Regions from separate parts of the Pelomonas candidula genome, predicted to be linked through region 1. Evidence: predicted binding sites of a transcription regulator. Region 1 holds the regulator's gene; each other region holds the start of a gene.
The links. Region 1 encodes FNR, which switches genes on or off when oxygen is low (the NO sensors DNR and NnrR bind a similar motif). Its sites were predicted from a motif close to TTGATNNNNATCAA; they were not measured.
Positions count from the first base shown of each region.

Region 1 (9,443 bases):
TGAAAGGGGCGCCTCCGGCGCCCCTTTTTCACGCCTGGCACCGTTTTTGTCATCCTGCAGCAAGCCAGGTTTCAAGCTTGTTACGTAAAGTCAGACCCAGGCGTTTGCCTCCTGCAATCCCCTAACCCGGCCTCTCGTGAAGCACCGCGAGTCGCCACAACCCCGGCCCTACGCCGGGGTTTCCTTTTGGGGCGCGCAAAAAGCCCCGACATCCTGCGACGGCGGGGCTGGCGGAACGGCGCCGCCGGGCGATGCCCGGGCCGCGTCACTCCATCTGGGCAATCATCACGTCGCCGAATCCCGAGCACGACACCTGCGTCGCGCCGTCCATCAGCCGCGCGAAGTCGTAGGTGACCTTCTTGCTGAGGATGGCCTTCTCCATCGCGCTGATGATGAGGTCGGCTGCTTCGGTCCAGCCCATGTGGCGCAGCATCATCTCGGCGGACAGGATCGAGGAGCCCGGGTTCACGTAGTCCTTGCCGGCGTACTTGGGCGCCGTGCCGTGGGTGGCCTCGAACATCGCGACGGTGTCGCTCATGTTGGCGCCCGGCGCGATGCCGATGCCGCCCACCTGAGCCGCCAGCGCGTCGGAGATGTAGTCGCCGTTCAGGTTCAGCGTCGCGATGACGCTGTACTCGGCCGGGCGCAGGATGATCTGCTGCAGGAAGGCGTCGGCGATGACGTCCTTGATCGTGATGGTCTTGCCGGTCTTCGGGTTGGTCAGGCGGCACCACGGGCCGCCATCGATGGGCTGGGCGCCGAACTCCTGCTGCGCCACCGCATAACCCCAGTCACGGAAGGCACCTTCCGTGAACTTCATGATGTTGCCCTTGTGCACCAGCGTGACCGACGGCTTGTCATGGTCGATGGCGTACTGGATGGCCTTGCGCACGAGGCGCGCCGTGCCTTCCTGCGATACGGGCTTGATGCCCAGCGCGGAGGTCTCGGGGAAGCGCAGCTTCTTGGCGCCGAGTTCGTCGCGCAGGAAGGCGATCAGCTTCTTGGCCTTGTCGCTGCCGGCCTCGTACTCGATGCCGGCGTAGATGTCCTCCGAGTTCTCGCGGAAGATGACCATGTCGACCTTGTGCGGCTCCTTCACGGGGCTGGGCACGCCGTTGAAGTACTGCACGGGGCGCAGGCAGACGTAGAGGTCCAGCTCCTGGCGCAGCGTCACGTTCAGCGAGCGGATACCGCCGCCGACCGGTGTCGTCAGCGGGCCCTTGATGGAGACGATGCAGTCCTTGACGGCCTGCACCGTCTCGGCAGGCAGCCACACGTCCGGACCGTAGACACGCGTGCTCTTCTCGCCGGCGTAGACCTCCATCCAGTGGATCTGGCTCGCGCCACCATAGGCCTTGGCGACCGCGGCGTCCACGACCTTCAGCATGACCGGCGTGACGTCCAGGCCGACGCCGTCCCCCTCGATGTACGGAATGATGGGGTTGTGCGGCACGTTCAGCGAGAAGTCGCCGTTGACGGTGATCTTCTGGCCGCCTTCGGGCACCTGGATGCGTGGGGACATGGCGTGGGCTTTCGCAGCGATGCGAGAAAAAAGATGCGGCGAGTTTATGGCCCGCCAGTGGCAGTCGGCGGCGCTCAGCAGGCCTGCAGCAGGCGCTCCCACACGCCATGCGCGAGGCCCCAGGCCGCACCCGCCGCCAGCGCGAAGCCGGCCAGGCGCAGCGCCAGCACCTCGCCGCCCGCGCCGCGCTTGAGCAGCCGCGCCCGCCACAGCGGCGCGATGACGAGGCCCGGCGTGCTGGCCAGCGCGAAACCCGCCATTGCCGCCGCGCCACTCATGACCGAGCCCGACAGCCCCGCCAGCAGCAGCGCCGCGTGCAGCAACCCGCAGGGCATCGCCACCCAGGCAACGCCGGTGGCGAAGGCATGGCGCGGCTTGGGCCGCCAGTTCACGGCGCCCAGCCAGGCCGGCACGCGGCCACGGGCCAGCAGCGTCAGGCCCAGCAGCAGCATCGCGGCCTGCACCAGCGCCCAGGCCGGCTGCAGCAGCACGACGCTCTGCGACGCCCGCGCCAGCGCTTCGGCCGATGCCGCCGCCACGGCGCCACCGGCCGTGTAGCCCAGCACCCTGCCGACCAGCAGCCTCGCTGGCCGCGGGCCACCGGCCAGCGCACAAGGCGCGCTGCACATCGCCGCGCAGTGCGGCGTGCCCGCCAGGCCCATCAGCGTGGCCGACGCGATCAGCGCGGCGTCCAGAGACATCAGATGATCTTCGAGAACCGCTCGCGGCTCGCGTCGGCCTGCAGGTAGCGGTCGAACACCAGCGCGACGGCGCGCACGAAATACCAGCCCAGCGGCGTGACCTGGATGGCGTCCGGTTCCAGCGCGACGAGGCCCTGCCCCACCAGCTGTTCCAGCCGCGCCAGTTCGGGCGCGAAGTAGGTCGGCACGTCGACGAGATAGGAGGCCGCAATGGACTCGTACTCGACGCGACCCTGGCACATCAGCGCCATGATGACGGCGCGGCGCAGCAGGTCGTCGCGCGTCAGTGCGAGGCCGCGCTGCACGGGCAACTGGCGCAGCTTCAGCGCGTCCTCGTACTCCGGCAGCGTCTTGGCGTTCTGCGCGTAGGTGGCGCCCACCCGGCTGATGGCGGACACGCCCAGGCCCACGAGGTCGCAGTCCGGCTGCGTCGAGTAGCCCTGGAAGCCGCGGTGCAGCAGGCCCTGCCGCTTGGCGACGGCCAGCGGGTCGTCGGGCAGCGCGAAGTGGTCCATGCCGATGTAGGTGTAGCCCTCGCCCAGCAGCGCGCTGATGGCGCCCGACAGCATGGCCAGCTTGTCGCCGGCCGGCGGCAGCAGCTCGGCCGCGATGCGGCGCTGCGGCTTGAAGCGCTGCGGCAGGTGGGCGTAGGCGTACATCGCGATGCGGTCGGGCCGCAGCTCGGCCACCTGCGCGATCGTGCGGGCGAAGCTCTCGGGCGTCTGCAGCGGCAGGCCGTAGATGAGGTCCACGTTGGTCGACGAGAAGCCCAGTTCGCGGGCAGTCTGCATCAGCGCGGCGACCTGCTCGATGGGCTGCACGCGGTGCACGGCCTTCTGCACGGCGGCATCGAAGTCCTGCACGCCGAAGGACAAGCGGTTGAAGCCCAGCAGGCGCAGGTGCGCGAGCCGATTCAGGTCCACCGTGCGCGGGTCCACCTCGATGGACAGCTCGGCGCCGGGCAGCAGCTTGAAGCGCCGGCGCAGCCCGTCCATCAGCACGCTCAACTCGTCGTCGGACAGGAAGGTGGGCGAGCCGCCGCCCAGGTGCAGTTGCGACACCGGCGCCGCGCCGCCCAGAGCCTCGGCGACGAGATCCATCTCCACTTCCAGCGCGGCCAGGTAGGGCGCGGCGCGTTCGTGGTGCTTGGTGATGATCTTGTTGCAGGCACAGTAGTAGCAGAGCTGCTCGCAGAACGGGATGTGCACGTAGACCGACAACGGCTGCGCCGTGCCACGCTGGCGCAGCGCCTGCAGATGCTGGTCGGCCTGATGGGCTTCGACGAAGCGATCGGCCGTCGGATAGGAGGTGTAGCGCGGCCCGGCCACGTCGTGACGGCGCAGGAGGTCGGCGATCTCGAGTTCGGGGGGGCGGGCGGTTACAGCAGTCATGGCTGCACTTTGCCCAGGGCGACGCGGGCCGGCCTTGATCGGCGTCAAGCCCGCAGCGCACGACCCGACCAAGAATGTGAACCAGTTGATCCAACCCAATAACGCCATGCTGACGACCCTGACGCCCGTCACACGCATGTCGCCCCGCCCAGACATGCCGACGCACTCTCCCGCCGCCATCGAGCCGCTCAAGGTCGCCTGCGCCAGTTGCAACTTGCGCGAGCTGTGCCTGCCAGTGGGACTGAACTCCACCGAACTGGGCCAGCTCGACGCCCTCGTCGCCAAGCGCCGCACCGTCTCGCGCGGCGAGCACCTGTTCCGCAACGGCGAGCGCTTCGAGGCGCTGTACGCCGTGCGCACCGGCTTCTTCAAGACCTGCGTGAACAGCGAAGACGGCCGCGACCAGGTCACCGGCTTCCAGATGGCCGGCGAGCTGCTGGGGCTGGACGGCATCAGCAGCGACCACCACCACTGCGACGCCGTCGCTCTGGAGGACTCGTCGGTCTGCGTGATCCCCTACTCGCAATTGGAAGACCTGTCGCGCGAGTTCACCGTGCTGCAGCACTCCTTCCACAAGATCATGAGCCGCGAGATCGTGCGCGACCATGGCGTCATGCTGCTGCTGGGCAATATGCGGGCCGAAGAACGGCTCGCCGCCTTCCTGCTGAACCTGACGCAACGACTGCAGGCACGCGGCTTCTCGGCCTCCAGCCTCGTGCTGCGCATGACGCGCGAGGAGATCGGCAGCTACCTCGGCCTCAAGCTCGAGACCGTCAGCCGCACGTTCTCCAAGTTCCAGGAAGACGGGCTGATGGAGGTCAAGCAGCGCCAGCTGCGCATCCTCGACCAGGCCGGCCTGCAGGCGCTCGTCAACAACAGCCGCTGCTGACGGGACTCTCCGGCGCCCATGCTGCAGCGCACAAAAGCGCGAGTAGGATGGGCTCCATGCGTCCCCACATCCTCATCATCGGCTGCGGCTTTGGCGGCCTGGAGGCGGCCCGCGCGTTGAGCGGTGCCGATGTCGACGTCACGGTCGTCGACAAGACCAACCACCACCTGTTCCAGCCGTTGCTGTACCAGGTGGCGACGGCGGGCCTGTCGGCTCCGTCCATCGCGGCGCCGATCCGGCATCTGTTCCGCCGCCAGCGCAACGTGACGACGCTGCTGGGCGAGGTCGTCGCCATCGACGCGCAGGGCAAGACCGCCACGCTGAGGGACGGCGCGCTGCTGCGCTGGGACCACCTCATCGTCGCCGCCGGCGCCACGCACAGCTACTTCGGCCGCGACGACTGGGCCCCGTTCGCGCCGGGGCTGAAGACGCTGGCCGACGCGTTCGAGATCCGCCGCCGCGTACTGATGGCTTTCGAGGCTGCCGAGCGCGAAGACGATCCGGCCCGGCGCGCCGCGCTGCTGCAGTTCGTCGTCGTCGGCGCCGGGCCCACCGGCGTGGAGCTGGCGGGCACCTTCGCCGAGATCGCGCGCCACACGCTGCCGGGCGAGTTCCGCCGCATCGACCCGCGCCAGGCGCGTGTGCTGCTCGTCGAGGGCGGCCCGCGCGTGCTGGCCGCCATGCCCGAGAGCCTGAGCGAACGCGCCCGCGAGCAGCTGACGGCGCTGGGCGTCGAGGTGAAGCTGGGGGCGCGCGTGACCGGCATCGACGCCGAGGGGCTGGACGTCGCGACCAGCGCCGGTTCGGAGCGATTGCTGAGCCGCTGCATCGTCTGGGCGGCCGGTGTGGCGGCATCGCCGCTGGGCCGCGCACTGGCCGAGGCCACCGGTTGCACGCTGGACCGCGCGGGCCGCGTCGTCGTCGAGCCCGACCTCAGCCTGAAGGGCAACCCGGCCATCCAGGTCATCGGCGACCTGGCCGCCGCGCAAAGCCACGCGCCGGGCAAGCAGCCGCGGCCGGTGCCAGGCGTGTCACCCGGTGCGAAGCAGATGGGCCGCTGCGCCGCAGCCAACATCCTGCGACGCGTGCGCGGCGAAGCCACGCAGGCCTTCCGCTACGCAGACTACGGCAACCTCGCCACCATCGGCCGCAACAGCGCCGTCGTGGACCTGGGCTCGCCGGCCGGACCGCTGCGTTTCTCAGGCTATTTCGCGTGGCTGTTCTGGCTGTTCGCCCACGTCTACTTCCTGATCGGCTACCGCAACCGCTTCGTCGTGCTGCTGGACTGGGCCTGGGCCTACTGGACCTATGACCGCGGTGCGCGGGTCGTCGCGAACGCGGGCTCCGCCCAGCTCAGCGAGGCCAGCCCGGCGAGCGACGCGCAGGCTTGACGTCCTCGGGCGGCAGCGTCACCAACAGCAGCGCGAGGCTGGCGCCCAACGCGATGACACCCCAGAAGATGAGGAAGCTGACGGTGTAGACCGCCTGCGTGGACAAGTCCACCTGCGCGCCACCGAACCAGCGCAGGTCCGCCGGGTCGACGACGGCGAACACCAGCGCTTCCAGCACCCCTGCCGACAGGAAGGACGACCAGGCCACCGCCATCGCGAACCGTGCGACGCGCGAGGGGCCGGGAGCGCCTGTCACCGCGAGGCTCCCGGTACACCGGTCGCCGCATGGTTGCGGGCCGTCAGCGCCGGCATGTCGCCGGCCTTGGCACGCAGGTCGGCCGGCTCGGCATCCTCGGCCGCCTTGGGCGACGCGGCGTGCAGATCCAGCGGTGGATCGGGATGAATGATGGCCAGCGCCAGTGTGAAGAAGCTGGCCACAACGACGGTGGCGGGCCCCCCGATGACGAGCCAGACCATGGGTTCCCGCCAGGCGGGTACGGGTGTCGTTGCAACGGTCATGTGTGTCTCCTGAAGGTCAGCGCGGCAGCACGAAGGTGGACTTCTCGACGACAGCCTCGCCGGAGCCATCGCCTTCGCGGCTGATGCGCCAATGCATGGGATGGGCGCCTGGCTTGAGCTGCTGTGCCGCCTCGGGTGGCATCCGCAGGCTCACCGCCACCCAGCGGGCTTCGGCCGGTCCGATCTCGACGACGGTGGCCTGGCTCAGCTTCAGGCCCGGCAAGCCATCGGCGTCGATACGGTAGCGCTGCGGCGCCTCGGTGGCGTTCATGATCTGAAGACGGTAGACATTCTCGATCCAGCCGTCCTCCACGAGCCGCGCGAGCGACGCCCGGTCACGCACCACGTCCACGCGGAAGCTGTGCCGCGAGGCGATATTCCAGAGCAGCGCCGAGCAGATGACCAGCAGCACTGTGCTGTAGACCAGCACCCGAGGCCGCAGCACGCGGCGCCAGCGCTGCGCGCGGGTCAGGCGCTGCTCGAGACCGTTCTCGGTGTCGTAGCGGATGAGCCCTTGCGGCGTGCCCATCTTGTCCATGACGCCGTTGCAGACGTCGATGCAGGCCGCACAGCCGATGCACTCGTACTGCAGGCCGTCACGGATGTCGATGCCCGTGGGGCAGACCTGCACGCACAGGCCGCAGTCGATGCAGTCGCCCACCTCAGCGCTACGCGCCTCGCCCTTCTTGCGCAGCGCGTTCTTGCCGCGCGGCTCGCCCCGGGCCGGGTCGTAGCTGACGATGAGGGTGTCACGGTCGAACATCGCGCTCTGGAAGCGCGCGTAGGGGCACATGTACTTGCAGACCTGTTCGCGCATGTAGCCGGCATTGCCGTAGGTGGCAAAGCCGTAGAACAGCACCCAGAAGCTCTCCCAAGGCCCCAGCCCCAACGCAAGCACTTCGCCGCCAAGCACGTGGATGGGCGTGAAGTAGCCAACGAAGGTGAAGCCCGTCCACAGACCCAAGGCGATCCAGGCCACCTGCTTGGCCGTCTTGCGCCACAGCTTGTTGAAGTTCCACGGCGACTTCTCCAGCTTCAGCCGCGCGTTGCGATCGCCCTCGAACCAGTGCTCGATGCGCATGAACATCTCGGTGTAGACGGTCTGCGGACACGCATAACCGCACCACAACCGGCCCGCCACCGCAGTGAACAGGAACAGGCCGAAGGCCGAGATCATCAGCAGGGCCGTGAGGTACACGAAGTCCTGCGGGTAAAGCACCAGGCCGAAGACGTAGAAGCGCCGCGCGCCCAGGTCGAACAGCACGGCCTGCCGCTCGCCCCAGTTCAGCCAGGGCAGGCCGTAGAACACGATCTGCGTCAGCGCGACGAAGGCCCAGCGCCAGCGGGCATAGAAGCCGTCCACCGCCCGGGGGTGGATCTTGTCTTCCGAGCGGTAGAGGCGGATGACCTGGACGGCGTCGCCGCCTGCCGGGCCGGGTGCAGCGGGAGAAGGCATGGGTCAGGGATTCGCGGCGGTCACGCTTTGAGACTGCGACAGGCTCCAGACGTACGCAGCGAGCACACGGATCTGCTCGGGCGTCAGCCGCTCGCCGTGTGCCGGCATGACGTTGTGCTTGCCGTTGTTCACCATCGCCATGATGGCCGCCTCGCCCCAGCCGTGCAACCAGATCTTGTCGGTCAGGTTGGGCGCGCCCAGGGCCTGCGTGCCCTTGCCGGCCGGGCCGTGGCAGGCCGCACAGACGGCGAACTTGGGCTTGCCGAGCTGGGCGTACAGCTCGTTGTGCGGGCTGCCGGACAGCGACAGCACGTAATGGGCGACGTTGCGCACGTCGTCCGAGCTGCCGACCGCAGGCGCCATGACCGGCATGTTGCCCTCGCGGCCCTTGGTGATGGTCTCCACGATGGTGTCGTAGCTGCCACCCCAGAGCCAATCGTTGTCGGTCAGGTTGGGGAAGCCCTTGGAGCCCTTGGCGTCGGCACCGTGGCACTGCGCGCAGTTGTTGGCAAACAGACGCTCGCCAATGGCGTGGGCCTTCGGGTCCTTGGCCAGTTGCTCGGGCGTCATGCCGGTGAACGCGGCGTAGACGGGCGCCATGGCGGCGCGCGTCTGCGCCACTTCAGCGGCATGCTCGCCGAGGCTGGTCCAGCCCAGCGTGCCCTTGGCGCTGCCCAGGCCCGGGTACAGAGCCAGGTAGGCGCCGGCGAACACGATGGTCAGCACGAACAGGCCCATCCACCACAGCGGCAGCGGGTTGTTCAGTTCACGCAGGTCCTCGTCCCACACGTGGCCGGTGGTGTTGTCGGCGGCGGACGGCTGGCGGCGGCTGGCGATGATCAGCAGCACGCCACACGCCACCAAGCCGAGGATCGTGGCCGCAGCGACGAAGATCGACCAGCCGGAGCTGAAGAAGTCACTCATTGCTCGCCTCCCTCGAACGGCAGCGAAGCAGCGGCCTCGAAGCGGCCTCGCCAGGCCCAGACGACGATGCCCACGAAAACGGCCAGCGACACGACGGTCACGGCGATGCGGAGTTCGTTGATGCCCATGATGCGGGCTCCTTCACTTGTTCGCGGTGCCAAGCACCTGCAGATAGGCGACCAGCGCGTCGAGTTCGGTCTTGCCGGCGACGTCCTTGGAGGACGACTTCACCTCGTCATCCGTGTAGGGCACGCCGAGCAGCTTCATGGCCGCCAGGCGGGCCGGCATGCCGGCGGCGTCCACCGGAGCCCCCGCCAGCCACGAATAGGCAGGCATGTTGGACTCGGGCACCAGGTCGCGCGGGTTGTTCAGGTGGATGCGGTGCCAGTCGTCGCTGTACTTGCCGCCCACGCGCTGCAGGTCGGGGCCGGTGCGCTTGCTGCCCCACTGGAACGGGTGGTCGTAGACGAACTCGCCCGCTGTGGAGTACTTGCCATAACGCAGCGTCTCGGCGGCAAGCGGACGGATCATCTGCGAGTGGCAGTTGTAGCAGCCCTCGCGCAGGTAGATGTCACGACCGGCCAGCTGCAGCGCGGTGTAGGGCTTGAGGCCGGGGGCGGCCTGGGTGGTGGAGCGCTGGAAGAACAGCG
Region 1 is NZ_JBIGIC010000008.1:202,305-211,747, reverse strand. Features, by position in the region: gene icd (NADP-dependent isocitrate dehydrogenase) at 266-1,522, opposite strand; gene ACG04R_RS17255 (urease accessory protein UreH domain-containing protein) at 1,597-2,223, opposite strand; gene hemN (oxygen-independent coproporphyrinogen III oxidase) at 2,223-3,614, opposite strand; gene fnr (fumarate/nitrate reduction transcriptional regulator Fnr) at 3,769-4,503, shown strand; gene ACG04R_RS17240 (NAD(P)/FAD-dependent oxidoreductase) at 4,551-5,894, shown strand; gene ACG04R_RS17235 (hypothetical protein) at 5,857-6,150, opposite strand; gene ACG04R_RS17230 (hypothetical protein) at 6,147-6,413, opposite strand; gene ccoG (cytochrome c oxidase accessory protein CcoG) at 6,430-7,869, opposite strand; gene ccoP (cytochrome-c oxidase, cbb3-type subunit III) at 7,873-8,793, opposite strand; gene ACG04R_RS17215 (cbb3-type cytochrome oxidase subunit 3) at 8,790-8,921, opposite strand; gene ccoO (cytochrome-c oxidase, cbb3-type subunit II) at 8,935-9,443, opposite strand, start outside.

Region 2 (9,443 bases), on a different contig from region 1:
TGACCGTGCCGTAGGTGCCCACGGGCATGAAGATGGGCGTCTGCACGACACCGTGGTTGAGCGTGAGCGTGCCGCGGCGGGCGCGGCCTTCGGTCTTGAGGAGGTCGAACTTCAGCATGGTGGCAATTGTCGCTGCCGCGCCTAGACTCGCTGCATGCGCTGGCGCTGGGTCATGGGGCTGACGGGTCTGCTGCTGGCCGGCCCGGCGCTGGCGGTCTGCGGCCGCTACCGCGTCGCCTTCTACGAGTACGCCGCGCTCTACTACCGCGACGCCCAGGGCCAGTACCAGGGCATCGACAAGGACGTGATCGAGGAACTGGCGCGCCGCACCGGCTGCCGCTTCGACGCCGTGACCGAGTCCCGCGTGCGCATCTGGGCCTTGCTGGAGCAAGGGCAGCTCGACCTGGCCACGTCGGCCATGCCCACGCCGGAGCGCGAGCGCAGCTTCGAGATGCTGCCCTACGTTCAGTCGCGGCAGTTCACGGTCTTCCACCCCTCGGTTGAACGGGTGCCGCCTACGCTGGCAGCCTTCAATGCCGACACGCGGCTGCGGTTGCTGGTGGTGCGCGGCTTCCACTTCGTACCGACGCTGGACGCCTGGGTCGAGCAGCTGCGGGCCGACAAGCGCGTCGTCGAGGCGCCCGACCAGCCGAGCGCCTTGCGCGCGCTGAAGGCCGGACGCGTCGAGGCGATGCTGATCGGCGGCAATACGCTGGCGCTGACGCGCCGCAGCGACCCGGAGTTCGAGCACTTCGCAACGGCGTCCTACGCGCCGGACGAGCATTCGGTCGGCGCGCTGGCCCTGTCCCGCCAGCGCATCAGCGCGGCGGACCGCCAGCTCATCCGCCAGGCGCTGGCGGACATGCAGCAGGACGGCAGCCTGGCCGCCATCCTGCGCCGGCACCTGGGGACAGTGATGCCGCCGTGAGCGCCGCGGCGCCGACAATCGGCCCAATGCCACTGACCCTCGCCACCCCGGCCGAGCACGAACTGATCGTCAAGAAGAGCCGATTCCTCGGCCGCGTGGAACCCTGCGCCAACCGCGCCGCGGCGCTGGCCCGCGTCGCCCAGTTGCGCGCCGAGCATCCGGGCGCCGCTCACGTCTGCTGGGCGCTGCTGGCCGGCGGACATTCGGCCGCCAACGACGATGGCGAGCCCGGCGGCACCGCCGGCCGGCCGATGCTGGACGTGCTGCGTCATCAGGGTCTGGACGGCGTGCTGGCCACGGCCGTGCGCTACTGGGGCGGCGTGAAGCTGGGCGCCGGCGGGCTGGTGCGCGCCTACACGGACTGCATCGCGCAGGCGCTGTTGACGGCCGACAAGATCGAGCGCGTGGCGCAGGCCGAGCTGGGCTGCGAGCTGCCCTACGAGCTGGAAGGCCGGCTGCGGCGGCTGGCCGAGCAGCACGCGGCGCAGCTGCTGGACGTGCGGCACGAGGCGCGCGTGCACATGCGCTTCGCGCTGCCAGTCACGTCACGCGCAGCGTTCACGGCCGCTGTCGACGAGGCCGGTCAGGGGCGAATCGCCTGGGCGCGCGAGAGCAGCATCGCGTCGCCATAGCTGAAGAAGCGGTATCGCTGCGCAATCGCATGGCGGTACAGCGCCATGACCTGGGCGTGGCCGGCCAGCGCGCTGACCAGCATCATCAGCGTGCTCTTGGGCAGGTGGAAGTTCGTGACGAGGCGGTCGACGACGCGGAACTCGAAGCCCGGCGTGATGAAGATGTCAGTCTCTCGCGCACCGGCCTGCAGCGTGCCGCCGCGCGCGGCGGACTCCAGCGCGCGCAGCGTCGTCGTGCCGACGGCCACGACCTTGCCACCCCGAGCGCGGCAGGCGGCCACCGCGTCCACCGTGGCCTGCGGCACCTCGAACCATTCGCTGTGCATCTTGTGCTCGTCCAGCCTGTCGACGCGCACCGGCTGAAAGGTGCCGGCACCGACATGCAGCGTCACATGCGCCTGGCTCACGCCGCGCTCGACCAGGCGGGCGAGCAGGGCCTCGTCGAAGTGCAGCGCCGCCGTCGGCGCGGCGACGGCGCCGGGCTCCTTGGCAAAGACAGTCTGATAGCGGCGCTCGTCGTCGGCGCTGTCGGCATGCTCGATGTAGGGCGGCAGCGGCACGTGGCCGTGGGCCTCCAGCAGCGCGAACGGGTCGCCGGCAAAGCGCAGGTGGAACAGCCCGTTGTCCGGCCCGCAGCGGCCCAGCACCTCGGCGTCGAAGGCATCGGCGAAGCGCACGCGGCTACCGGGCTTCGGGCTCTTGCTGGCGCGCAGATGCATCCAGACTTCCTGCGTGCCGGGCAGCACGCGCTCCACCAGCGCCTCGACGCTGCCGCCGGTGGCCTTCACGCCGTAGAGCCGAGCCTTGATGACGCGGGTGTTGTTGAAGATCAGCAGGTCGCCGGGCGACAGCAGCCCGGGCAGCTCGCGGAACACGCGGTCCACGGGCTCGGGGCCGCTGGCGTCCAGCAGGCGCGAGGCCGTGCGTTCGGCGGCCGGGTGCTGGGCGATCAGTTCGGGGGGGAGGTCGAAGTCGAAATCGGCGACCGTGTAGGCCGTTGCTGCGGGGGAACTCATGAGTGCGTTTGAGGGCCTGACAGACCCGTGCCAAAGGGGCCTGCATTGTCCTCGCTCACCCTTGATGCATCTCAAGGCGCCGACCGTCCGGCGGTGGGAGCATGGTTCCAGGAGGTTCCATGAGCACTGCCCTCACACCCGGACAGCACGCGTTGCTGCAGACCGAACTACAACTGGCCCGCCAGCGGGCCGAGGCCGCGTTGCAGGCCCAGCGCGAGGGCAGCGACCGCCCGACGCATGCCGCCGCGCTGGTCGGCGACGACCCGCGGGAGCTGCGCGAGCACGAGGCCGACCGCGAGCTGGACCAGGCCCGCGACGCCCACCTGCTGGCCGAGCTGCAGGCCATCGACGACGCGCTGGCACGGCTGGCGCAACCCGGCTACGGCCGCTGCATCGACTGCGCCGCCGCCATCCCTTTCGACCGCCTGCAGCGCCAGCCCCAGGCGTTGCGCTGTGTCGAGTGCCAGTCCGCCGCCGAAGCGGCGCGCTGAATCCTTTTTCCAGGAGAAGCCTGATGTTCCACGCCGTCGTCCACCTCGACCACCACCACGCCCAGGTGCTGCATTTCGATGCCCACCAGGTCCACGCCGCCCGCATCGAAGCGCATGACCGGCGGCCTCACGGCCATGACGAACGCGCCGAGCACGCGCTCTTCGAGGCCGTCTGCCAGGCCGTGCAGGACACGCCCGAGGTGCTCGTCACCGGCCCGCACGTCGTACTCGGCCAGCTGCGCCACTACGTCGAGGCGCACCGGCCGCAGCTCGTGTCCCGCATCGCCGACTACCGCCCGGCCGCACCGCTGAGCCAGGGCCAGCTGCTGGCGATGGCGCGTCAGTTCTTCACCTCCTTCGACCGCATGGCCGGCGTGCCGACGCCGAGCTGAACGGCTCGACCCGGTCGCAAGTCGTGCGGTATTGCACGGCTGCGGCCTCGGGCTTGGCGTCGTAAGCGCCAGTTCACATGACAGTGGTTCGATGCGCAGACAACGCAGTCCTGCGTCCCCAGCACCCGTCCACTGTCCACGTCCGTGAAGCGCCGCGCCTGTCTCGTCCTGCCCTCGCTGATCGCCGGCCTCTCGCCGGCGGCCGCGACCGCGGCGGCGCCGCCCGTCAAGCTGACGGGCATCACGGAGAACCTGCCGCCGCTGAACTACCTCGACGAAGACGGCCCGCAGGGCTTCAGCGTCGAGTTGCTGCGCCTGATGGCGGCCCAGGCGGGTTTTGGCCTGGAGATCCAGGTGCTGCCCTGGGTGCGCGCCGTTCAGCTGGCAGAGGTGGACCGGAACAGCGTGCTGTTCTCGCTGACGCGCACACCCGAGCGCGAGGCGCAGTTCCAGTGGGTGGGGCCCATCGCCGAGCGGCGCATCCTGCTCTACAAGCTCGCCAACCGGGCCGACCTCAAGCTGACCCAGCTCGGTGACCTGGGCTCGTCACGCATCGGCGTGGTGCGCGATTCCGCCGCCGACCGGCAGCTGCAGGCCCAGGGGCTCAGACCCGGGCAGCAGCTGGAGCACGGCCTGGACGATGCCACCAACCTGCGCAAGCTGCTGGCCGGCAGGATGGAGTACATCGTCCTGCTGGACTGGGCCGCCGCCTGGAACCTGCGCCAGCTGCAGCTGCCTTACGACACCCTGCAGCCGGTGCTGACGCAGGACAACTCGCGCAGCTACTACTACGGCCTGCGGCCCGACGCCAACCCGGCCCTGGTGCGGCGGCTGCAGGCGGCGCTGGACTCGCTGCGCCGGGACGGCCGCTACGACCGCCTGCGCCAGCGCTACTTCCGCTGACGGCGCTCAGCCCGCGAGTTGCTCGTGCACCCGCTGCGCCAGCGGCTGCAGCTCGACGGCTGGCGAGGCGCTGAGGGCGTAGCCGAAGTCGCCGTCGACCCAGTACAGCGTCGCGCGGCCGTCCTGCTGCAGCACGCGGAACTCCGTGCCTGCCGGCGCGGCGCCGGGCGCGAAGACGGCCACGTAGAGCGTCAGCCGGTCGCCACCCGCGTTCTCGTACATGAACTGCGCGCGCGGGCTGCCGGGCTGGCTCGCGTCGCCGGGCAGCAACCGGCCACCCAGCAGCGCGTAGCCGCGATCGGTCAGCACCGGCACCTGCAGCGGCCGGCCCAGCCGCTTGCTGAGCCACTGCACGAGGTGGGCCTGCTCGGCCGCCGTCACCTCCACCGGATGGCGCTTCTCGGCGCTGTAGACGGCAAAGGCCACCCCCGCCTCGCGGGCGAAGCCGGGCACCGTGGCCGCACGGCCCGCCGGCGCGGCGGGCCAGGCCGGCGCGCCGGCTTCGTGCCGGCCCCACTGGTAGCCGCCCGTCACGCCCAGCGTCAGCAGCAGGCCGGCGGCCAGCGCCTGCGGCAGGTGGTGGCGCCAACGCTGCGCGGCGGCGGCGCGCAACACGATGCCGCTGAGCTCGGGCGGCGTCTCGTCCAGCGGCCAGTTGCGGGCCAGGCTGCGCAGCGTCATGCGCTGGGCCTGCCACTGCGCCACGCGGGCGGCGGCGGCGGGGTCGGCGGCCAGCTGCTCCAGCACGGCCAGGCGCTCCTCGGGCGGGAGCTGGTCGTCGACGAAGGCATGCAGACGGGCCTCGCCCTCGGGCAGCGACGCCGAGGCGGGCGGGGGCGGGAAGGGCTGGTTCATCGCTTGGCTCGCGGCAGGGTCAGGATCTGGGCGCTCGCCGGCGCCACGGGTGGCGCCAGCAGCAGCCGCAGGGCCTCTCGCCCGCGGTGCAGGCGCGACATGACGGTGCCCACGGGCAGGCCCAGGATGTCGGCAGCCTCGGCATAGGTGTACTCCTCGACGACCACCAGCAGCATCACCGCCCGCTGGCCCGGCGGCAGCGCGGCCAGCGCGCGCTCCAGGTCCAGCCGCTCGCCGGCCGGCGCCGCGGGGTCGGGCCGCTCGGGCAGGTCGTCCAGCAGCGCGTGGCCGTCGTCCAGGTGCCAGTCGCGCAGCTGGTTGAGGTGCAGGTTGTGCATGATGGACAGCACCCAGGGCCTCAGCGCCGTGCCCGGGCGCCACAGGCTCCACTTGCGGCAGGCACGCTCCAGCGTGTCCTGCACGAGGTCGTCGGCGCGCGTGGCGTCGCCGGTCAGCAGCCGGGCATACCGGCGCAGGGCCGGGATGTGGGCGAGCAGCTGTTCGACGGCCACGGCGTGCGTCGCTGGTCAGGGGCGGGCCAGCTGCCAGACCTTGTTGAAGCCGTCGCCGGTGCGGTCGCCCGGCTTCTGGTCCTTGGCCCAGAAGTACAACGGCCTGCCCTTGTAGGCCCACTGGCGGCTGCCGTCGTCGCGGGTGATGACGGTCCAGTCGCCGCTGGCCGACGCGCCGGCGGCCGCAGCCAGCGGCGGCCAGTTGGTGGCGCAGGGGCCGTTGCAGACGCTCTTGCCGCTGCCGGCGGTGTCCTTGTCGAAGGTGTAGAGCGTCATGCCGTTGGCGCCGACGAGGACGCCGTCGGCCGGCTTGGCGGGAGCCGTCGGCGTGGCGGCGCACGCGGCGAGGGCGAGGGCGAGGGCGGCAGCCCAGGCCAGGGGACGGAAGTTCATGTCGGCACCCAGGAAAGTTGAAGGGACATGACGGTAAACACGCCGGGGTCGCCAACTATTCCATGCCGCCAAAATGCGGTCATGCCCGAGGCCCAAGCCGCCGCTCCCGCCCCCAAGCCGAACAAGTCCGCGCCGCAGAAGGCGATGGAGAAGCTCGGCCTCCTGCGCGACATCGACCTGGCACTGCACCTGCCGCTGCGCTACGAGGACGAGACGCGCATCACGCCCATCGGGGCGCTGCAGGACAACGAACCGGCACAGGTGGAAGGCGTCGTCACCGACTGCCAGATCGAGCTGCGCAGCCGCCGCCAGCTGCTGGTGCGCGTGCAGGACGATTCGGGTTCGCTGCTCTTGCGCTTCCTGCACTTCTACCCGTCGCAGCAGAAGCAGATGGCCGTGGGCGCACGGCTGCGGCTGCGCGGCGAGCCGCGCATCGGCTTCTTCGGCCGCGAGATGGTGCACCCGGTCGTCAAGGTTGTCGACGACGATACGCCGCTGGCCGCATCGCTGACGCCCGTCTACCCCGCCTCGGCGCAGCTGCCGCAGGCCTATCTGCGCAAGGCCGTGGCGTCGGGCCTGGCGCGGGCGGACCTGCGCGAGATCCTGCCGCCCGGCGTCGTGCCGCGAGGGCTGCCCAGCCTGAAGGACGCGCTGACCTATCTGCACCACCCGCCGCCCAGTGCGTCGCAGGAGGCGCTGCACGAGCACCACCACCCGGCCTGGCACCGCCTCAAGTTCGAGGAGCTGCTGGCGCAGCAGCTGTCACAGTTGCAGGCCCAGCGCGAGCGGGCGCTGCTGGTGGCGCCGGCCCTGAAGGCCCGCCCCGGCGGCCTGCACGAGAAGCTGCTGGCGGTGCTGCCCTTCCAGCTGACCGCCGCGCAGCAGCGCGTGTGCGAGGAGATCGCGCAGGACCTGGCCCGCCCCCAGCCCACGCACCGGCTGCTGCAGGGCGACGTGGGCTCGGGCAAGACCGTCGTCGCGGCGCTGGCGGCTGCCATCGCCATCGACGCCGGCTGGCAGTGCGCGCTGATGGCGCCCACCGAGATCCTGGCCGAGCAGCATTTCCGCAAGCTCATCGGCTGGCTGGAGCCGCTGGGGCTGAAGGTGGCCTGGATCACCGGCAGCGTGAAGGGCAAGGCGCGGCAGAAGATGCTGGACGCCGCGGCGTCGGGCGAGGCGCAGCTCATCGTCGGCACGCATGCCGTCATCGAGGACAAGGTGAAGTTCGCGCGGCTGGGCCTGGCCGTCATCGACGAGCAGCACCGCTTCGGCGTGGCGCAGCGGCTCGCGCTGCGCAACAAGCTGAAGGCGATGGATCTCGAACCTCATCTGCTGATGATGAGCGCGACGCCCATTCCGCGCACGCTGGCGATGACCTATTTCGCCGACCTGGACGTGTCCACCATCGACGAGCTGCCGCCCGGCCGCAGCCCCATCGTGACCAAGGTGTTCACGGAGTCCAAGCGCCATGACGTCGTCGACAAGATCCGCATGGCGGTGGCCGACGGCGCGCAGGTCTACTGGGTCTGCCCGCTCGTCGAGGAGAGCGAGGCCGTGGACCTGCGCAACGCGACCGAGACGCACGCCGAGCTGAGCGAGACGCTGGCCGGCACGTCGGTGGGCCTGCTGCACGGCCGCATGTCGCCGGCCGACAAGGCCGCGGTGATGGCGCAGTTCTCCAGCGGAGCGATGAGCGTGCTGGTGGCCACCACCGTCATCGAGGTGGGCGTGGACGTGCCCAACGCGAGCCTGATGGTCATCGAGCATGCCGAGCGCTTCGGCCTGGCGCAGCTGCACCAGCTGCGCGGCCGTGTCGGGCGCGGATCGAAGGCGAGCGTGTGCGTGCTGATCTACAGCCCGCCGCTAAGCGACACCGGCAAGTCGCGGCTGAAGGCGATGGCCGAGACGACCGACGGCTTCGAGATCGCGCGGCGCGACCTGGACATCCGCGGCCCCGGCGAGTTCATGGGCTCGCGCCAGAGCGGCGCCGAGCTGCTGCGCTTTGCCGACCTGCAGGAGGACGCGCCGCTGCTGGTGGCCGCCCGTGAGTTGGCGCCGTGGCTGCTGGACGAGCATCCCGAGGCCGCGCGGCGTCAGGTCGCGCGCTGGCTCGGGACCAAGGCTGAATTCCTGAAGGCCTGAACGGCCCGAACTTCCACGACGAGGACCCACGCATGAAGCTTCCTGTCCGGCCATCCGCTCTGGCGCTCACGGTGGGCGCGCTGCTGTGGGGCGCCGCCGCCCATGCGGCCGAGGAGGTGGCACCCTCGGGCCCGCAGGCCGAATTCGTGTTCGAGGAGGTGGTCACGCTGGCGCCGACCGTCCAGGTCGGCCGCACGCCCCAGGGGCAGCGCCAGTACGTCCCCATCACGGGCGGCCGCTTCAAGGGGCCGAAGATCCAGGGCCGGGTGCTGCCCGGCGGCTGGGACTGGCAGCTCGCCCGGCCCGACGGCCACATGGATCTCGACGCCAGCTACATGATCCAGGCGGACGACGGCACCGTCATCCACGTGCGCAACCGCGGCACGCTGTTCAAGCGGGCCGACGGCAGCTACGACATCAAGACCATGGCGGAGTTCGACGCCCCGCTCGGCCCACACCAGTGGCTGGGCGAGGGGGCTTTCATCGGCACGCTGGGCCCGCCGCCCGAGGGCGGCGAGGCAGCCGTGCGGCTGCGGTTCTACCGCCTGCGCTGAGCCATCGGCCTCACTTGCAGCTGAAGCTCTTCGCGCTGACTTCCTTGACGTTGCCGGCACCGCAGGCGATCAGCGCGCGATCGCTGTTCTTGGCCAGGGTGTCGGCGTCATAGGCGTTGGACGAGCTGGACGGCGGCGCGAAGACGCAGGCGCTGAGCAAGGCGGCGGCGGACAGGGCAATGCTGAGGGAAGCGATACGGGTCATGACGAAGTTGTCGTTGGAGTTGAAGAGGTGCGCAGCCTAAGGGACGGCACGACGGGCGTCGCGCGACCTGCGACGGGCTGCACGATGGCGGGGACAGGCCGCAGCCGCAGCGGGCTCAGGCGCCCAGGCAGATGCCCAGGTCGCGCGCCGTGGCCAGCGTGTCGCCGTCCAGCGGCACGGCCTTCATGCGGCCGGCCACGTCGGCCAGCGGCACGGGGCGAACATCGCTGCCGGCCAGCGCCACCATGATGCCGTGCTGCCCCGCGGCCAGCGCACGCACCGCCGCCGCGCCGAAGCGCAGCGCCGCGACGCGGTCGAACGCCGTGGGGCTGCCGCCGCGCAGCAGGTGGCCCAGCACGACGCAGCGCGCGTCCTTGCGCGTCAGCCGGCCCAGCGCCTGGCTGACCTGCTCGCCCATGC
Region 2 is NZ_JBIGIC010000001.1:416,865-426,307, forward strand. Features, by position in the region: gene tgt (tRNA guanosine(34) transglycosylase Tgt) at 1-118, opposite strand, end outside; gene ACG04R_RS02000 (substrate-binding periplasmic protein) at 155-928, shown strand; gene ACG04R_RS02005 (IMPACT family protein) at 955-1,560, shown strand; gene queA (tRNA preQ1(34) S-adenosylmethionine ribosyltransferase-isomerase QueA) at 1,512-2,576, opposite strand; gene ACG04R_RS02015 (TraR/DksA family transcriptional regulator) at 2,696-3,067, shown strand; gene ACG04R_RS02020 (hypothetical protein) at 3,091-3,459, shown strand; gene ACG04R_RS02025 (substrate-binding periplasmic protein) at 3,604-4,362, shown strand; gene ACG04R_RS02030 (anti-sigma factor family protein) at 4,369-5,217, opposite strand; gene ACG04R_RS02035 (RNA polymerase sigma factor) at 5,214-5,729, opposite strand; gene ACG04R_RS02040 (COG4315 family predicted lipoprotein) at 5,745-6,122, opposite strand; gene recG (ATP-dependent DNA helicase RecG) at 6,204-8,264, shown strand; gene ACG04R_RS02050 (DUF3237 domain-containing protein) at 8,297-8,818, shown strand; gene ACG04R_RS02055 (hypothetical protein) at 8,829-9,023, opposite strand; gene ACG04R_RS02060 (6-phosphofructokinase) at 9,139-9,443, opposite strand, start outside.
Region 2: the regulator FNR is predicted to act here: its motif matches at 2,638-2,651, upstream of ACG04R_RS02015 (TraR/DksA family transcriptional regulator).

Region 3 (9,443 bases), on a different contig from region 1:
GACGCGGATCTGGATGTCGGTGTCCTGCAGCAGGCCACGCCACTCGTCGCTGGCGCCGGGCGGCTGCGAGGTGAGCGCGATGATGCTCATCTCCTGGGCATGGGCCACCGCCAGGGCCGGCTGCCAGGCGTCGCGCTGCTCGCGCAGCGGCTCGATCATGACGAGCACGTCGCCAGGGTGGCCGTGGGCCTGCAGCAGCCGGGCCAGGTCCAGCCCGGCGGCCTCGCGGGCCTGGGCGGCGAGGCTCCATGCGGCCAGGCCGGGGCGCTCCTGCTCGAAGCGGCCGGCCAGGCGCGCGGCCAGGTAGTCAGCGTCCATGCTTGCCAGGCCCTGGGCGGCACACAGGATGCGGTTGCCGCCGGTGATGGCGTCCACCACCATCTGCGCAGCCATCGCCAGGGGCCGGGCCAGTTGCTCGGCGGCTTGGTAGAGCAGGTCGGCGCTCTCGAAGAACTGTTGCTGGATTCTTTGTTCAATCATGCCGGGCGAATCATAGTCAGCCCGCGTCGAAGGCCCCCTGTAACCAGGTGAGTTCGGTGCCGTCGATGGCCACGACGTCGAAGCGGCAGGGCGGTGGCGTGGCGTGGCGCAGCAGGTAGTGCTGCGCCGCATAGACCAGCCGCTGCTGCTTGCGGGCCGTCACGCTGGCGGCCGCGCCGCCGTGCGAGGCGTCGGCCCGGGCGCGCACCTCCACGAAGACCAGCGTGCCATCACGGTCGGCCATGATGAGGTCCACCTCGCCGGCGTGGCGGCTGGGGCCGGCGGCGACTCGATAATTCCGCTCCAGCAGGCGCAGGCCGGCGCGTTCGAGATGCGCCAGCGCCGCGTCTTCCGCCGCATCGCCGCGCGTCTTGGTCGCCGGTTTTGATCGAAAGACCCCCTTGAACATTGACGCCTCCCTGCTTCGCCAGGCCGCACAGGCCGCAGCCGGCGGCCAGCAGTATCCGGCCGCCACGCTCTACCTCGTCGCGACGCCGATCGGCAACCTCGCCGACCTGAGCCTGCGTGCCATCCACCTGCTGGGGCTGGCCGATGCGCTGGCCTGCGAGGACACGCGCCAGGGGGGCGGCCTGCTGCGCCACCTGGGCCTGCACAAGCCGCTGATCGCGCTGCATCAGCACAACGAGCGCGAGGCCAGCGCCGGCGTCATCGCGCGGCTGGCAGCCGGCGAGCGCGTCGCCTATGCGTCCGATGCCGGCACGCCGGCCATCTCGGACCCCGGCGCCGTGCTGGTGCGCGAGGTCGTTGCCGCCGGCTACCGTGTGCTGCCGCTGCCCGGGCCCAGCAGCGCGGTGACGGCGCTCAGCGTCGCCGGCGACACGGCGGCCACGAGCTTCGCCTTCGCCGGCTTCCTGCCAACCAAGGCGGGCGAGCGCCGCACGGCGCTGCAGGCGGTGCTGGCCGTCGAAGGCCAGAGCCAGGTCGTCTTCGAGGCGCCGCACCGCATCGTCGAACTCATCGGGCTGCTGGCCGAACTCGCGCCGGCGCGCCGCGTGACGGTCTGCCGCGAGCTGACCAAGCAGTTCGAGAGCGTCCACACCGCCGAGGCCGCGACGCTGCCCGGCTGGCTGGCTGCCGACGCGCAGCGCCAGCGGGGCGAGTTCGTCCTGGTGCTGCATGCCCAGGCGCCGCAGGCCGCGGCGGAGGACGACCTGCCGGCCGAAGCGCTGCGTGTGCTGGCGCTACTGGCGGCCGAACTGCCGCTGAAGCAGGCCGTCGCGCTGGCCGCGCAGATCAGCGGCGCGCCGCGGAACCGGCTCTACGACGCCGGCTTGAAGCTCAAGCGCGGCGGCGACTAGGCCGCCCCGGGCCTCACTGGCCGGTGGCTGTGCGCTCGTTGTGCTTCTTGCGGCGGATGTCGCGATTGGCGCCGTCCTGCATGGCGGTCAGGCGGCGGCGCTCCTTGGCGGTGACGGTGCCATCGGCCTTGGCCTTGGCCTCGGCGTTGTCGATGCGGCCCTGCTCCTTCTCCAGGCGCTGGGTCTCGTGCGCCGTCAGGCTGCCGTTGGCGGCGCCCTGGGCGATGCGGTCCTGCTGGCGGGCTTCGCGCTTGTCGATGCGGGGCGTGTTCGTGCCCGGCGCGGACGCGGCGGGCGCCTGGGCGAAGGCGCTGGCGGCGGCCAGCGTCAGCAGGGCGATCAGGGTGTTGCGGTAGGTGGTCATCAGTTGCTCCTTGTCAGGGTTGGGGTGAAAGGCCCCTCCACAACGACGACTGTGCACGCGCAGCCGACAGGCCGGGCGTAACCGGCGATGCCCATGTCTTTCAATGTCTGACGCGCAGCTTCCTAGAATCAACCCATGATCGCCGTCGAACCCACCCTGGCCCGCCTGGCCACCGCCCGCTCGCAACTGCTGGAGCCCTTCGGCCTGACCGAAGCGTCGCTGTCGCAGGCGCTGCGCCTCATCACCGAGCACCGGGTCGACGACGCCGACCTGTACTTCCAGACCACGCGCGCCCAAGGTTGGAGCCTGGAGGAGGGCATCGTCAAGAGCGGCAGCTTCAGCATCGACCAGGGCGTGGGCGTGCGCGCCGTGGCCGGCGAGAAGACGGCGTTTGCCTACTCGGACGACATCTCGCTGGACTCGCTGCTGGACGCCGCCCGCACGGTGCGCACCATCGCCGCGGCCGGGCAGAGCCGCAAGGTCAAGGTGCCTTCGCAGGGCCGCGTGGCCGGCAGCCGTGAGCTGTACGGCGTGGCCGACCCCATCGCCAGCCTGGACAGCGCGGCAAAAGTCGCGCTGCTGGAGCGTGCCGAGAAGATGGCCCGCGCCAAGGACCCGCGCGTCGCCCAGGTCATGGCCGGCCTGGCCGCCGAGCACGAGGTCGTGCTGATCGCCCGTGCCGACGGCACGCTGGCGGCTGACGTGCGCCCGCTGGTGCGCCTGTCGCTGACCGTCATCGCCGAGAGCAACGGCCGCCGCGAGGTGGGCAACGGCGGTGGTGGCGGCCGCTTCGGCCTGGCCTATTTCACCGACGAGATGATCGCCAGCTACGTCGACCAGGCCGTGCACGCCGCGCTGACCAACCTGGAAAGCCGCCCCGCGCCGGCCGGCGAGATGACCGTCGTCGTCGGCCCGGGCTGGCCTGGCGTGCTGCTGCACGAGGCCGTCGGCCACGGGCTGGAGGGCGACTTCAACCGCAAGGGCTCCAGCGCGTTCTCCGGCCGCATCGGCCAGCGCGTGGCCGCCAAGGGCGTGACGGTGCTGGACGACGGCACCATCCCCGACCGCCGCGGCTCGCTGAACGTCGACGATGAGGGCTGCGCCAGCCAGCGCAACGTGCTCATCGAGGACGGCATCCTGAAGGGCTACATCCAGGACGCGATGAACGCGCGGCTCATGAAGGTGGCGCCCACCGGCAACGGTCGCCGCGAGAGCTACGCCCACGTGCCGATGCCGCGCATGACCAACACCTACATGCTGGGCGGCAAGGACGACCCGAAGGAGATCGTCGCGTCGATCAAGAAGGGCCTGTACGCCACCAACTTCGGCGGCGGCCAGGTCGACATCACGAGCGGCAAGTTCGTGTTCTCGGCCAGCGAGGCCTACTGGGTGGAGAACGGCAAGATCCAATACCCCGTCAAGGGCGCCACCATCATCGGCAACGGCCCGGACGCGCTGACCCGCGTCAGCATGATCGGCAACGACATGGCGCTGGACACGGGCGTGGGCGTCTGCGGCAAGGAAGGCCAGAGCGTGCCGGTGGGCGTGGGCCAGCCGACGCTGCGCATCGACGGGCTGACCGTGGGCGGCACGGCCTGACACGAGGCCCACGGCCCGTCGCTCGGCCCGCGTCTGTGCGTTGCGCGTCTTCAGCCCCGGGCCATCAGCATCAACAGCAGCTCGCGATGAGCCTGCCGGATGCGTTCCGGCGGGTAGAGCAGATGCTCGGGCAGCACCAACTGCATCAGCAGCGCATGCACGGCCGGTGACAGCGCCAGCCAGGGCTCGCGAGCCAGCAGCGGTGTCGCGGTGTCGGGCCGCTGATCGCCCAGATGGCGGGCCAGCAACTCGCCCACGGCGACCAGGAACGGCTCGATGACGGCGCTGCGCCAGCGCGCCACCATGGCCGGCACGCGCTCGGCCTCAGCCACCAGCAGCCGCAGCACGGTGCGCAGCTCCGGCCGGCCAAAGCTGGCCTCGAGTTCATCCAGCAGCCAGTCCACCAGCACGCCGACGCCCAGCTCGGCGGCAGGCGGTTCGCCCAGCTCGGGCGCGACCAGCACGCGCGACAGCAGCGCCTCGAAGACCTCGTCCTTGCTCGCGAAATGCGCATACAGCCCGCCCTTGGACAGGCCGCTGCGCAGCGCGATGTCGTCCATGCGCGCGGCGGCGTAGCCGCGCTCGGCGAACACGGCCAGGGCGGCGTCCAGGATCTGCTGGCTGCGCACGGCCGGCGGCAGGCGCAGACGCGGGCCTTCGCGCCGGACCGGCGCGGCCATCTGTGCGTCCATTTCTATGTCTCCTTGATGACGGCCAGTAGATACCGACCGGCCAGTCGTTAGCTTGACTTCGGTCAAGTCAGCGCTGTGCGTGGCTGCCTACATTGGCTGGCGACCGGGCCGTCTGGCCCCGCACAGGACCACTGGGAGGACCGATGAGCAGCCCCGAGACCGACAGCCCGAGCCAGCGGCTTGACCAACATTTCCACGCCGCGCTGGCGCGCTGGACGCGCTCGCTTTCCGTCGTGTCACCGGCCCTGGCGCTGGCCGACTGGGCGGCGCACCTGAGCCTGTCACCGGGCCGGCGCCTGGAACTGGCCGCGCTGGCCCAGCAGCAGGCCGCCGAGCTCGTGGCCTATGCCCGCGACAGCTGGCAGGGTGCCGACCCGCCCCGGCCGCCGCTGCCCGATCGCCGCTTCGCCGGCCCCGACTGGCAGCACTGGCCGTTCAACGTGATGCAGCAGGCCTTCGTCATGCAGGAGGCCTGGTGGGCCGAAGCCACGCGCGGCGTCTGGGGCGTGGACCGGCACCATGGCGAGCTGATGGCCTTCTGGACCCGCCAGTGGCTGGACATGGCCTCGCCCGCCAACCTGCCCTGGAGCAACCCCGAGGTGCTGCGTCGCACCGCTGCCGAGGGAGGCATGAACTTCCTGCGCGGCGCGCAGGACTGGGCGGATGACGTGCAGCGCCTGGCGACCGGCGCGCCGCCGGCCGGCACCGAGGACTTCGCCGTCGGCCGCAACCTGGCGTTGACGCCCGGCAAGGTGGTCTGGCGCAACGCGCTGATGGAGCTGATCCAGTACGCGCCGCAGACGCCGACCGTCCATGCCGAGCCCCTGCTCGTCGTGCCGGCCTGGATCATGAAGTACTACATCCTCGACCTGGCGCCCGGAAGCTCGCTGATCGAGCACCTCGTGCAGCAGGGGCACACGGTGTTCGCGATCTCGTGGAAGAACCCTGGTGCCGAGCAGCGCGAGCTGGGCATGGACGACTACCTGCAGCTGGGCATCGCCGACGCGCTGCGCGCCGTCAACGCCATCGTGCCCGGGCGGCGCGTGCACGGCGTGGGCTATTGCCTGGGCGGCACGCTGCTCTCCATCGCTGCCGCCGCGATGGCGCGCGACGGCGACGAGCGCTTCGCGGCGCTGACGCTGTTCGCCGCGCAGACCGACTTCAGCGAACCCGGCGAGCTGGGCCTGTTCATCGACGAAAGCCAGCTCAGCCTGCTGGAGGCGCAGATGCAGCAGCGCGGCTATCTGCGCGCCGACCAGATGGCCGGCGCTTTCCAGATGCTGCGCTCCTACGACCTGCTGTGGTCGCGCGTGGTGAAGGAATACCTGATGGGCGAGCGCCCCGCGCTGAACGCGCTGATGGCCTGGAATGCCGACGCCACCCGCATGCCGGCGCGCATGCACGGCGACTACCTCCGCCAGCTCTTCCTGCACAACGACCTGGCCGAAGGCCGCTACCTCGTCGGCGGCCATGCCGTGGCGCTAAGCGACCTGCAGCTGCCGATGTTCGTCGTCGGCACCGAGACCGACCACGTCGCGCCCTGGCGCTCCGTCTACAAACTGCACCACCTCTGCCCGGCCGAGATCCGCTTCGTGCTGACCAGCGGCGGCCACAACGCCGGCATCGTCAGCCCGCCGGGGCAAGGTCACCGCCACTACCGCGCGGCGACTGCCGCGCCCGGCCAGCCCTACGTCGCGCCGCAGGACTGGTTCGACGCCGCGCCCGTCACCGAGGGCTCCTGGTGGCCAGCCTGGGTCGACTGGCTTGCCGGCCGCGGCGGGCCGCGCGTGAAGCCGCCGCGCCTGGGCGCCAAGGCCGCGCCCGTGCTCGGCGACGCGCCGGGCACCTACGTGCTGGAGCGCTGACATGGCCGGTGAACTGCAAGGCCTGCGCGGCCTCGTCGTCGGCGTGGCCAACGAGCACAGCATCGCCTGGGGCTGTGCCCGGGCCTGCCACGAGGCCGGCGCCGAACTGGCCTTGACCTGGCTGAACGACAAGGCCCGGCCCTTCGTCGAGCCGCTGGCCGAGCAGGTCGGCGCGCGGCTGCGGCTGCCGCTGGACGTCGAGCAGCCGGGCCAGCTGGAAGCGGTGTTCGATGCGATCCAGCGCGAGTGGGGCGGGCTGGACTTCCTTGTCCACTCCATCGCCTTCGCGCCGCGCGCGGACCTGCAGGGCCGCGTCGTCGACAGCAGCGCTGCCGGCTTCGCGCGGGCCATGGACGTGTCCTGCCACTCACTGTTGCGCATGGCGCGGCTGGCCGAACCGTTGATGACGCACGGCGGCAGCATCGTCACGATGAGCTACCTCGGCGCTGAAGAGGTGGTCGCCAACTACGGGCTGATGGGGCCGGTCAAGGCCGCGCTGGAGTCCAGCGTGCGCTACCTGGCTGCTGAGCTGGGCCCCCGAGGCATCAGCGTCAACGCCGTGTCGCCGGGGCCCGTGGCCACGCGGGCGGCGTCAGGGCTGCCGGACTTCGACGAGCTGATGGCCCGCTCGCGCGAGCGCGCGCCGCTGCGTCGGCTGGTGGACATCGCCGAGGTCGGCGCACTGTGTCGCCACCTGGTCAGCCCGCTTGGCCATGCGCTGACGGGCAACGTGCTCTACGTCGATGCCGGCCTGCACATCCTGGGATGACGCGATGCGATGGACCCTGACCGCGACCGCCCTGGCCGCACTGCTGGCGGCCTGTGCGCCGCTTGCCCCTGAGCCTGCGCCTGACGCTGGCCTGCCGCTGCGCTTCGCCGGTGACGCTGCGGAACCGGGCGTCGCCACGCCTGCCTGGCGCGACTACTTCACCGACCCGGCGCTGCAGGCCCAGATCGCGCAGGCCCTCGCGCACAACCGCGACCGCGCGCTGGCCCTGGCCCGGCTGGACGAAGCCCGTGCCCTGGCAGGCCTGCAGGCCAGCCAGCGGGCGCCGCAGATCGTGCTGGACGCGCAGGGCCAGCGCACCCGCGTGCCGGCCGACCTGAATCTCACCCGCCGCCCGCTGCTGGGCAACGACTTCCAGCTCGGCCTGGGCCTGGCCAGCTGGGAGCTGGACCTGTGGGGCCGGCTGGCCAGCCTCGACACGGCCGCCCGCCAGGCCTGGCTGGCCAGCGATGCCGCCGCGCAGGCGCTGACGCTGTCCCTGGTGCACCAGGTTGCGCAGACCTGGCTGCAGCTCGCCGAGCTGGACGAGCGCCTGCGCCTGGCCCGCCGCGCGCTGGACAGCCGTGAGGAGACGCTGCGCATCTTCACGCGCCGGGTCGAGGTGGGCGCCACCTCGCGGCTCGCGCTGACCCAGGTGCAGCTTCTGCAGACGCAGGCCGCGGCGCTGGTGTCGCAGCTGCAGCAGCAGCGCGAGGCGCAGTGGCAGGCGCTGACGCTGCTGACCGGCGGCGCGCCCGCGGCGGGCGAACCCCGCCTCACCGAGCTGGCGCCGCTGCGTGCTGGCCTGCCGGCCGAGCTGCTGCGCCAGCGGCCCGACCTCGTCGCCGCCGAGCACCAGCTGCGCGCGGCCGATGCCAACGTGCAGGCCGCCCGCGCCGCCTATCTGCCGCGCATCAGCCTGACGGCGGCGTTCGGCAGCGCGAGCGCCGAGCTGTCGGGCCTGCTGAAGGCCGGCAGCAGCGCCTGGAGCGTGACGCCCGACGTGGCGCTGCCGCTGCTGGACGGCGGCCGCCGCGAGCAGGCCCTGGCCGTGCAGCAGGCCCGCCGCCAGCAGGCGATGCTGGCCTACGAACGCGCCGTGCAGGGCGCGCTGCGCGACGTCAACGACGCGCTGTCGGCGCGCCAGCGTTACGCCGAGCAGCTGGACATCGCCGGCCAGACGCTGGCCGCCCAGGCCGAGCGCGCCCGCCTCGCGCTGCGCCGCTACGACACCGGCGCCGCCGCCTTCCTCGAAGTGCTGGACGCCCAGCGCGACCTGCTCGCCGCCGAGCAGCAGCAGGTGCAGGCCCGGCGCGCGCTGCTGGCCAGCCAGGCCAGCCTCTATGCCGCCCTCGGCGGCGGCGACCTCACGATCCAAGAACAAGCCTCCCAGGGAGCCCGCCCATGACCGCCCCGTTCCTCAAGAAGACCCTGCTGCCCGCCGCGGTGGGCCTGGCCGTGCTGGCGCTGGCCGGCTGGGGCTGGACGCGGCTGCACCCGCAGGGGCCGGGTGAGGCCTTCGTGCAGGGCAATGGCCGCATCGAGGCCACCGAGATCGACATCGCCACCAAGCTGCCGGGCCGGCTGCAGGCCGTCATGGCCGGCGAGGGCGACTTCGTCGCTGCCGGACAGCCACTGGCACGCCTGCAGGTGCAGAGCCTGGAAGCCCAGTACGCCGAGGCCCAGGCGCGGCTGCGGCAGGCCGAATCCGGCGTCGACAGCGCCCAGGCGCAGGTGGCCGTGCGCGAGAGCGACCGCCGCGCAGCCCAGGCTGTTGTTGCGCAGCGCGAGGCCGAGCTGGACGCCGCGCGCCGGCGCCTGTCGCGCTCGCAGGCGCTGGCCGAGGAGGGCGCATCGTCTGAGCAGGAGCTGGACGACGACCGCGCCCGCGTGCGCAGCGTCGAGGCGGCGTTGGCGGCGGCTCAGGCCCAGGTGGCTGCTGCGACGGCCGCCATCGAGGCCGCGCGCACCCAGGCCACCGGCATGCAGGCTACGGTCAAGGCCGGCGGCGCGACGGTGGACCGCGTCAAGGCCGACCTCGACGACGCCGTGCTGACGGCGCCGCGTGCCGGCCGCGTGCAGTACCGCATCGCCGAGGCCGGCGAGGTGCTGGGCGCCGGCGGCAAGGTGCTCAACCTCGTCGACCTCAGCGACGTCTACATGAGCTTCTTCGTGCCCGAGGCCGTGGCCGGCCGACTGGCGCTGGGCAGCGAGGTGCGCCTGGTGCTGGACGCCGCGCCCGGCCTGGTCATCCCGGCCAGGGTGTCCTTCGTGGCCAGCACGGCGCAGTTCACGCCCAAGACGGTCGAGACCGCCAGCGAGCGCCAGAAGCTGATGTTCCGCGTGCGCGCCCAGATC
Region 3 is NZ_JBIGIC010000009.1:41,082-50,524, reverse strand. Features, by position in the region: gene ACG04R_RS17830 (SIS domain-containing protein) at 1-480, opposite strand, end outside; gene ACG04R_RS17825 (YraN family protein) at 497-889, opposite strand; gene rsmI (16S rRNA (cytidine(1402)-2'-O)-methyltransferase) at 882-1,799, shown strand; gene ACG04R_RS17815 (hypothetical protein) at 1,813-2,163, opposite strand; gene tldD (metalloprotease TldD) at 2,299-3,762, shown strand; gene ACG04R_RS17805 (TetR/AcrR family transcriptional regulator) at 3,813-4,454, opposite strand; gene ACG04R_RS17800 (PHA/PHB synthase family protein) at 4,598-6,319, shown strand; gene fabI (enoyl-ACP reductase FabI) at 6,321-7,088, shown strand; gene ACG04R_RS17790 (efflux transporter outer membrane subunit) at 7,093-8,493, shown strand; gene ACG04R_RS17785 (HlyD family secretion protein) at 8,490-9,443, shown strand, end outside.
Region 3: the regulator FNR is predicted to act here: its motif matches at 4,507-4,520, upstream of ACG04R_RS17800 (PHA/PHB synthase family protein).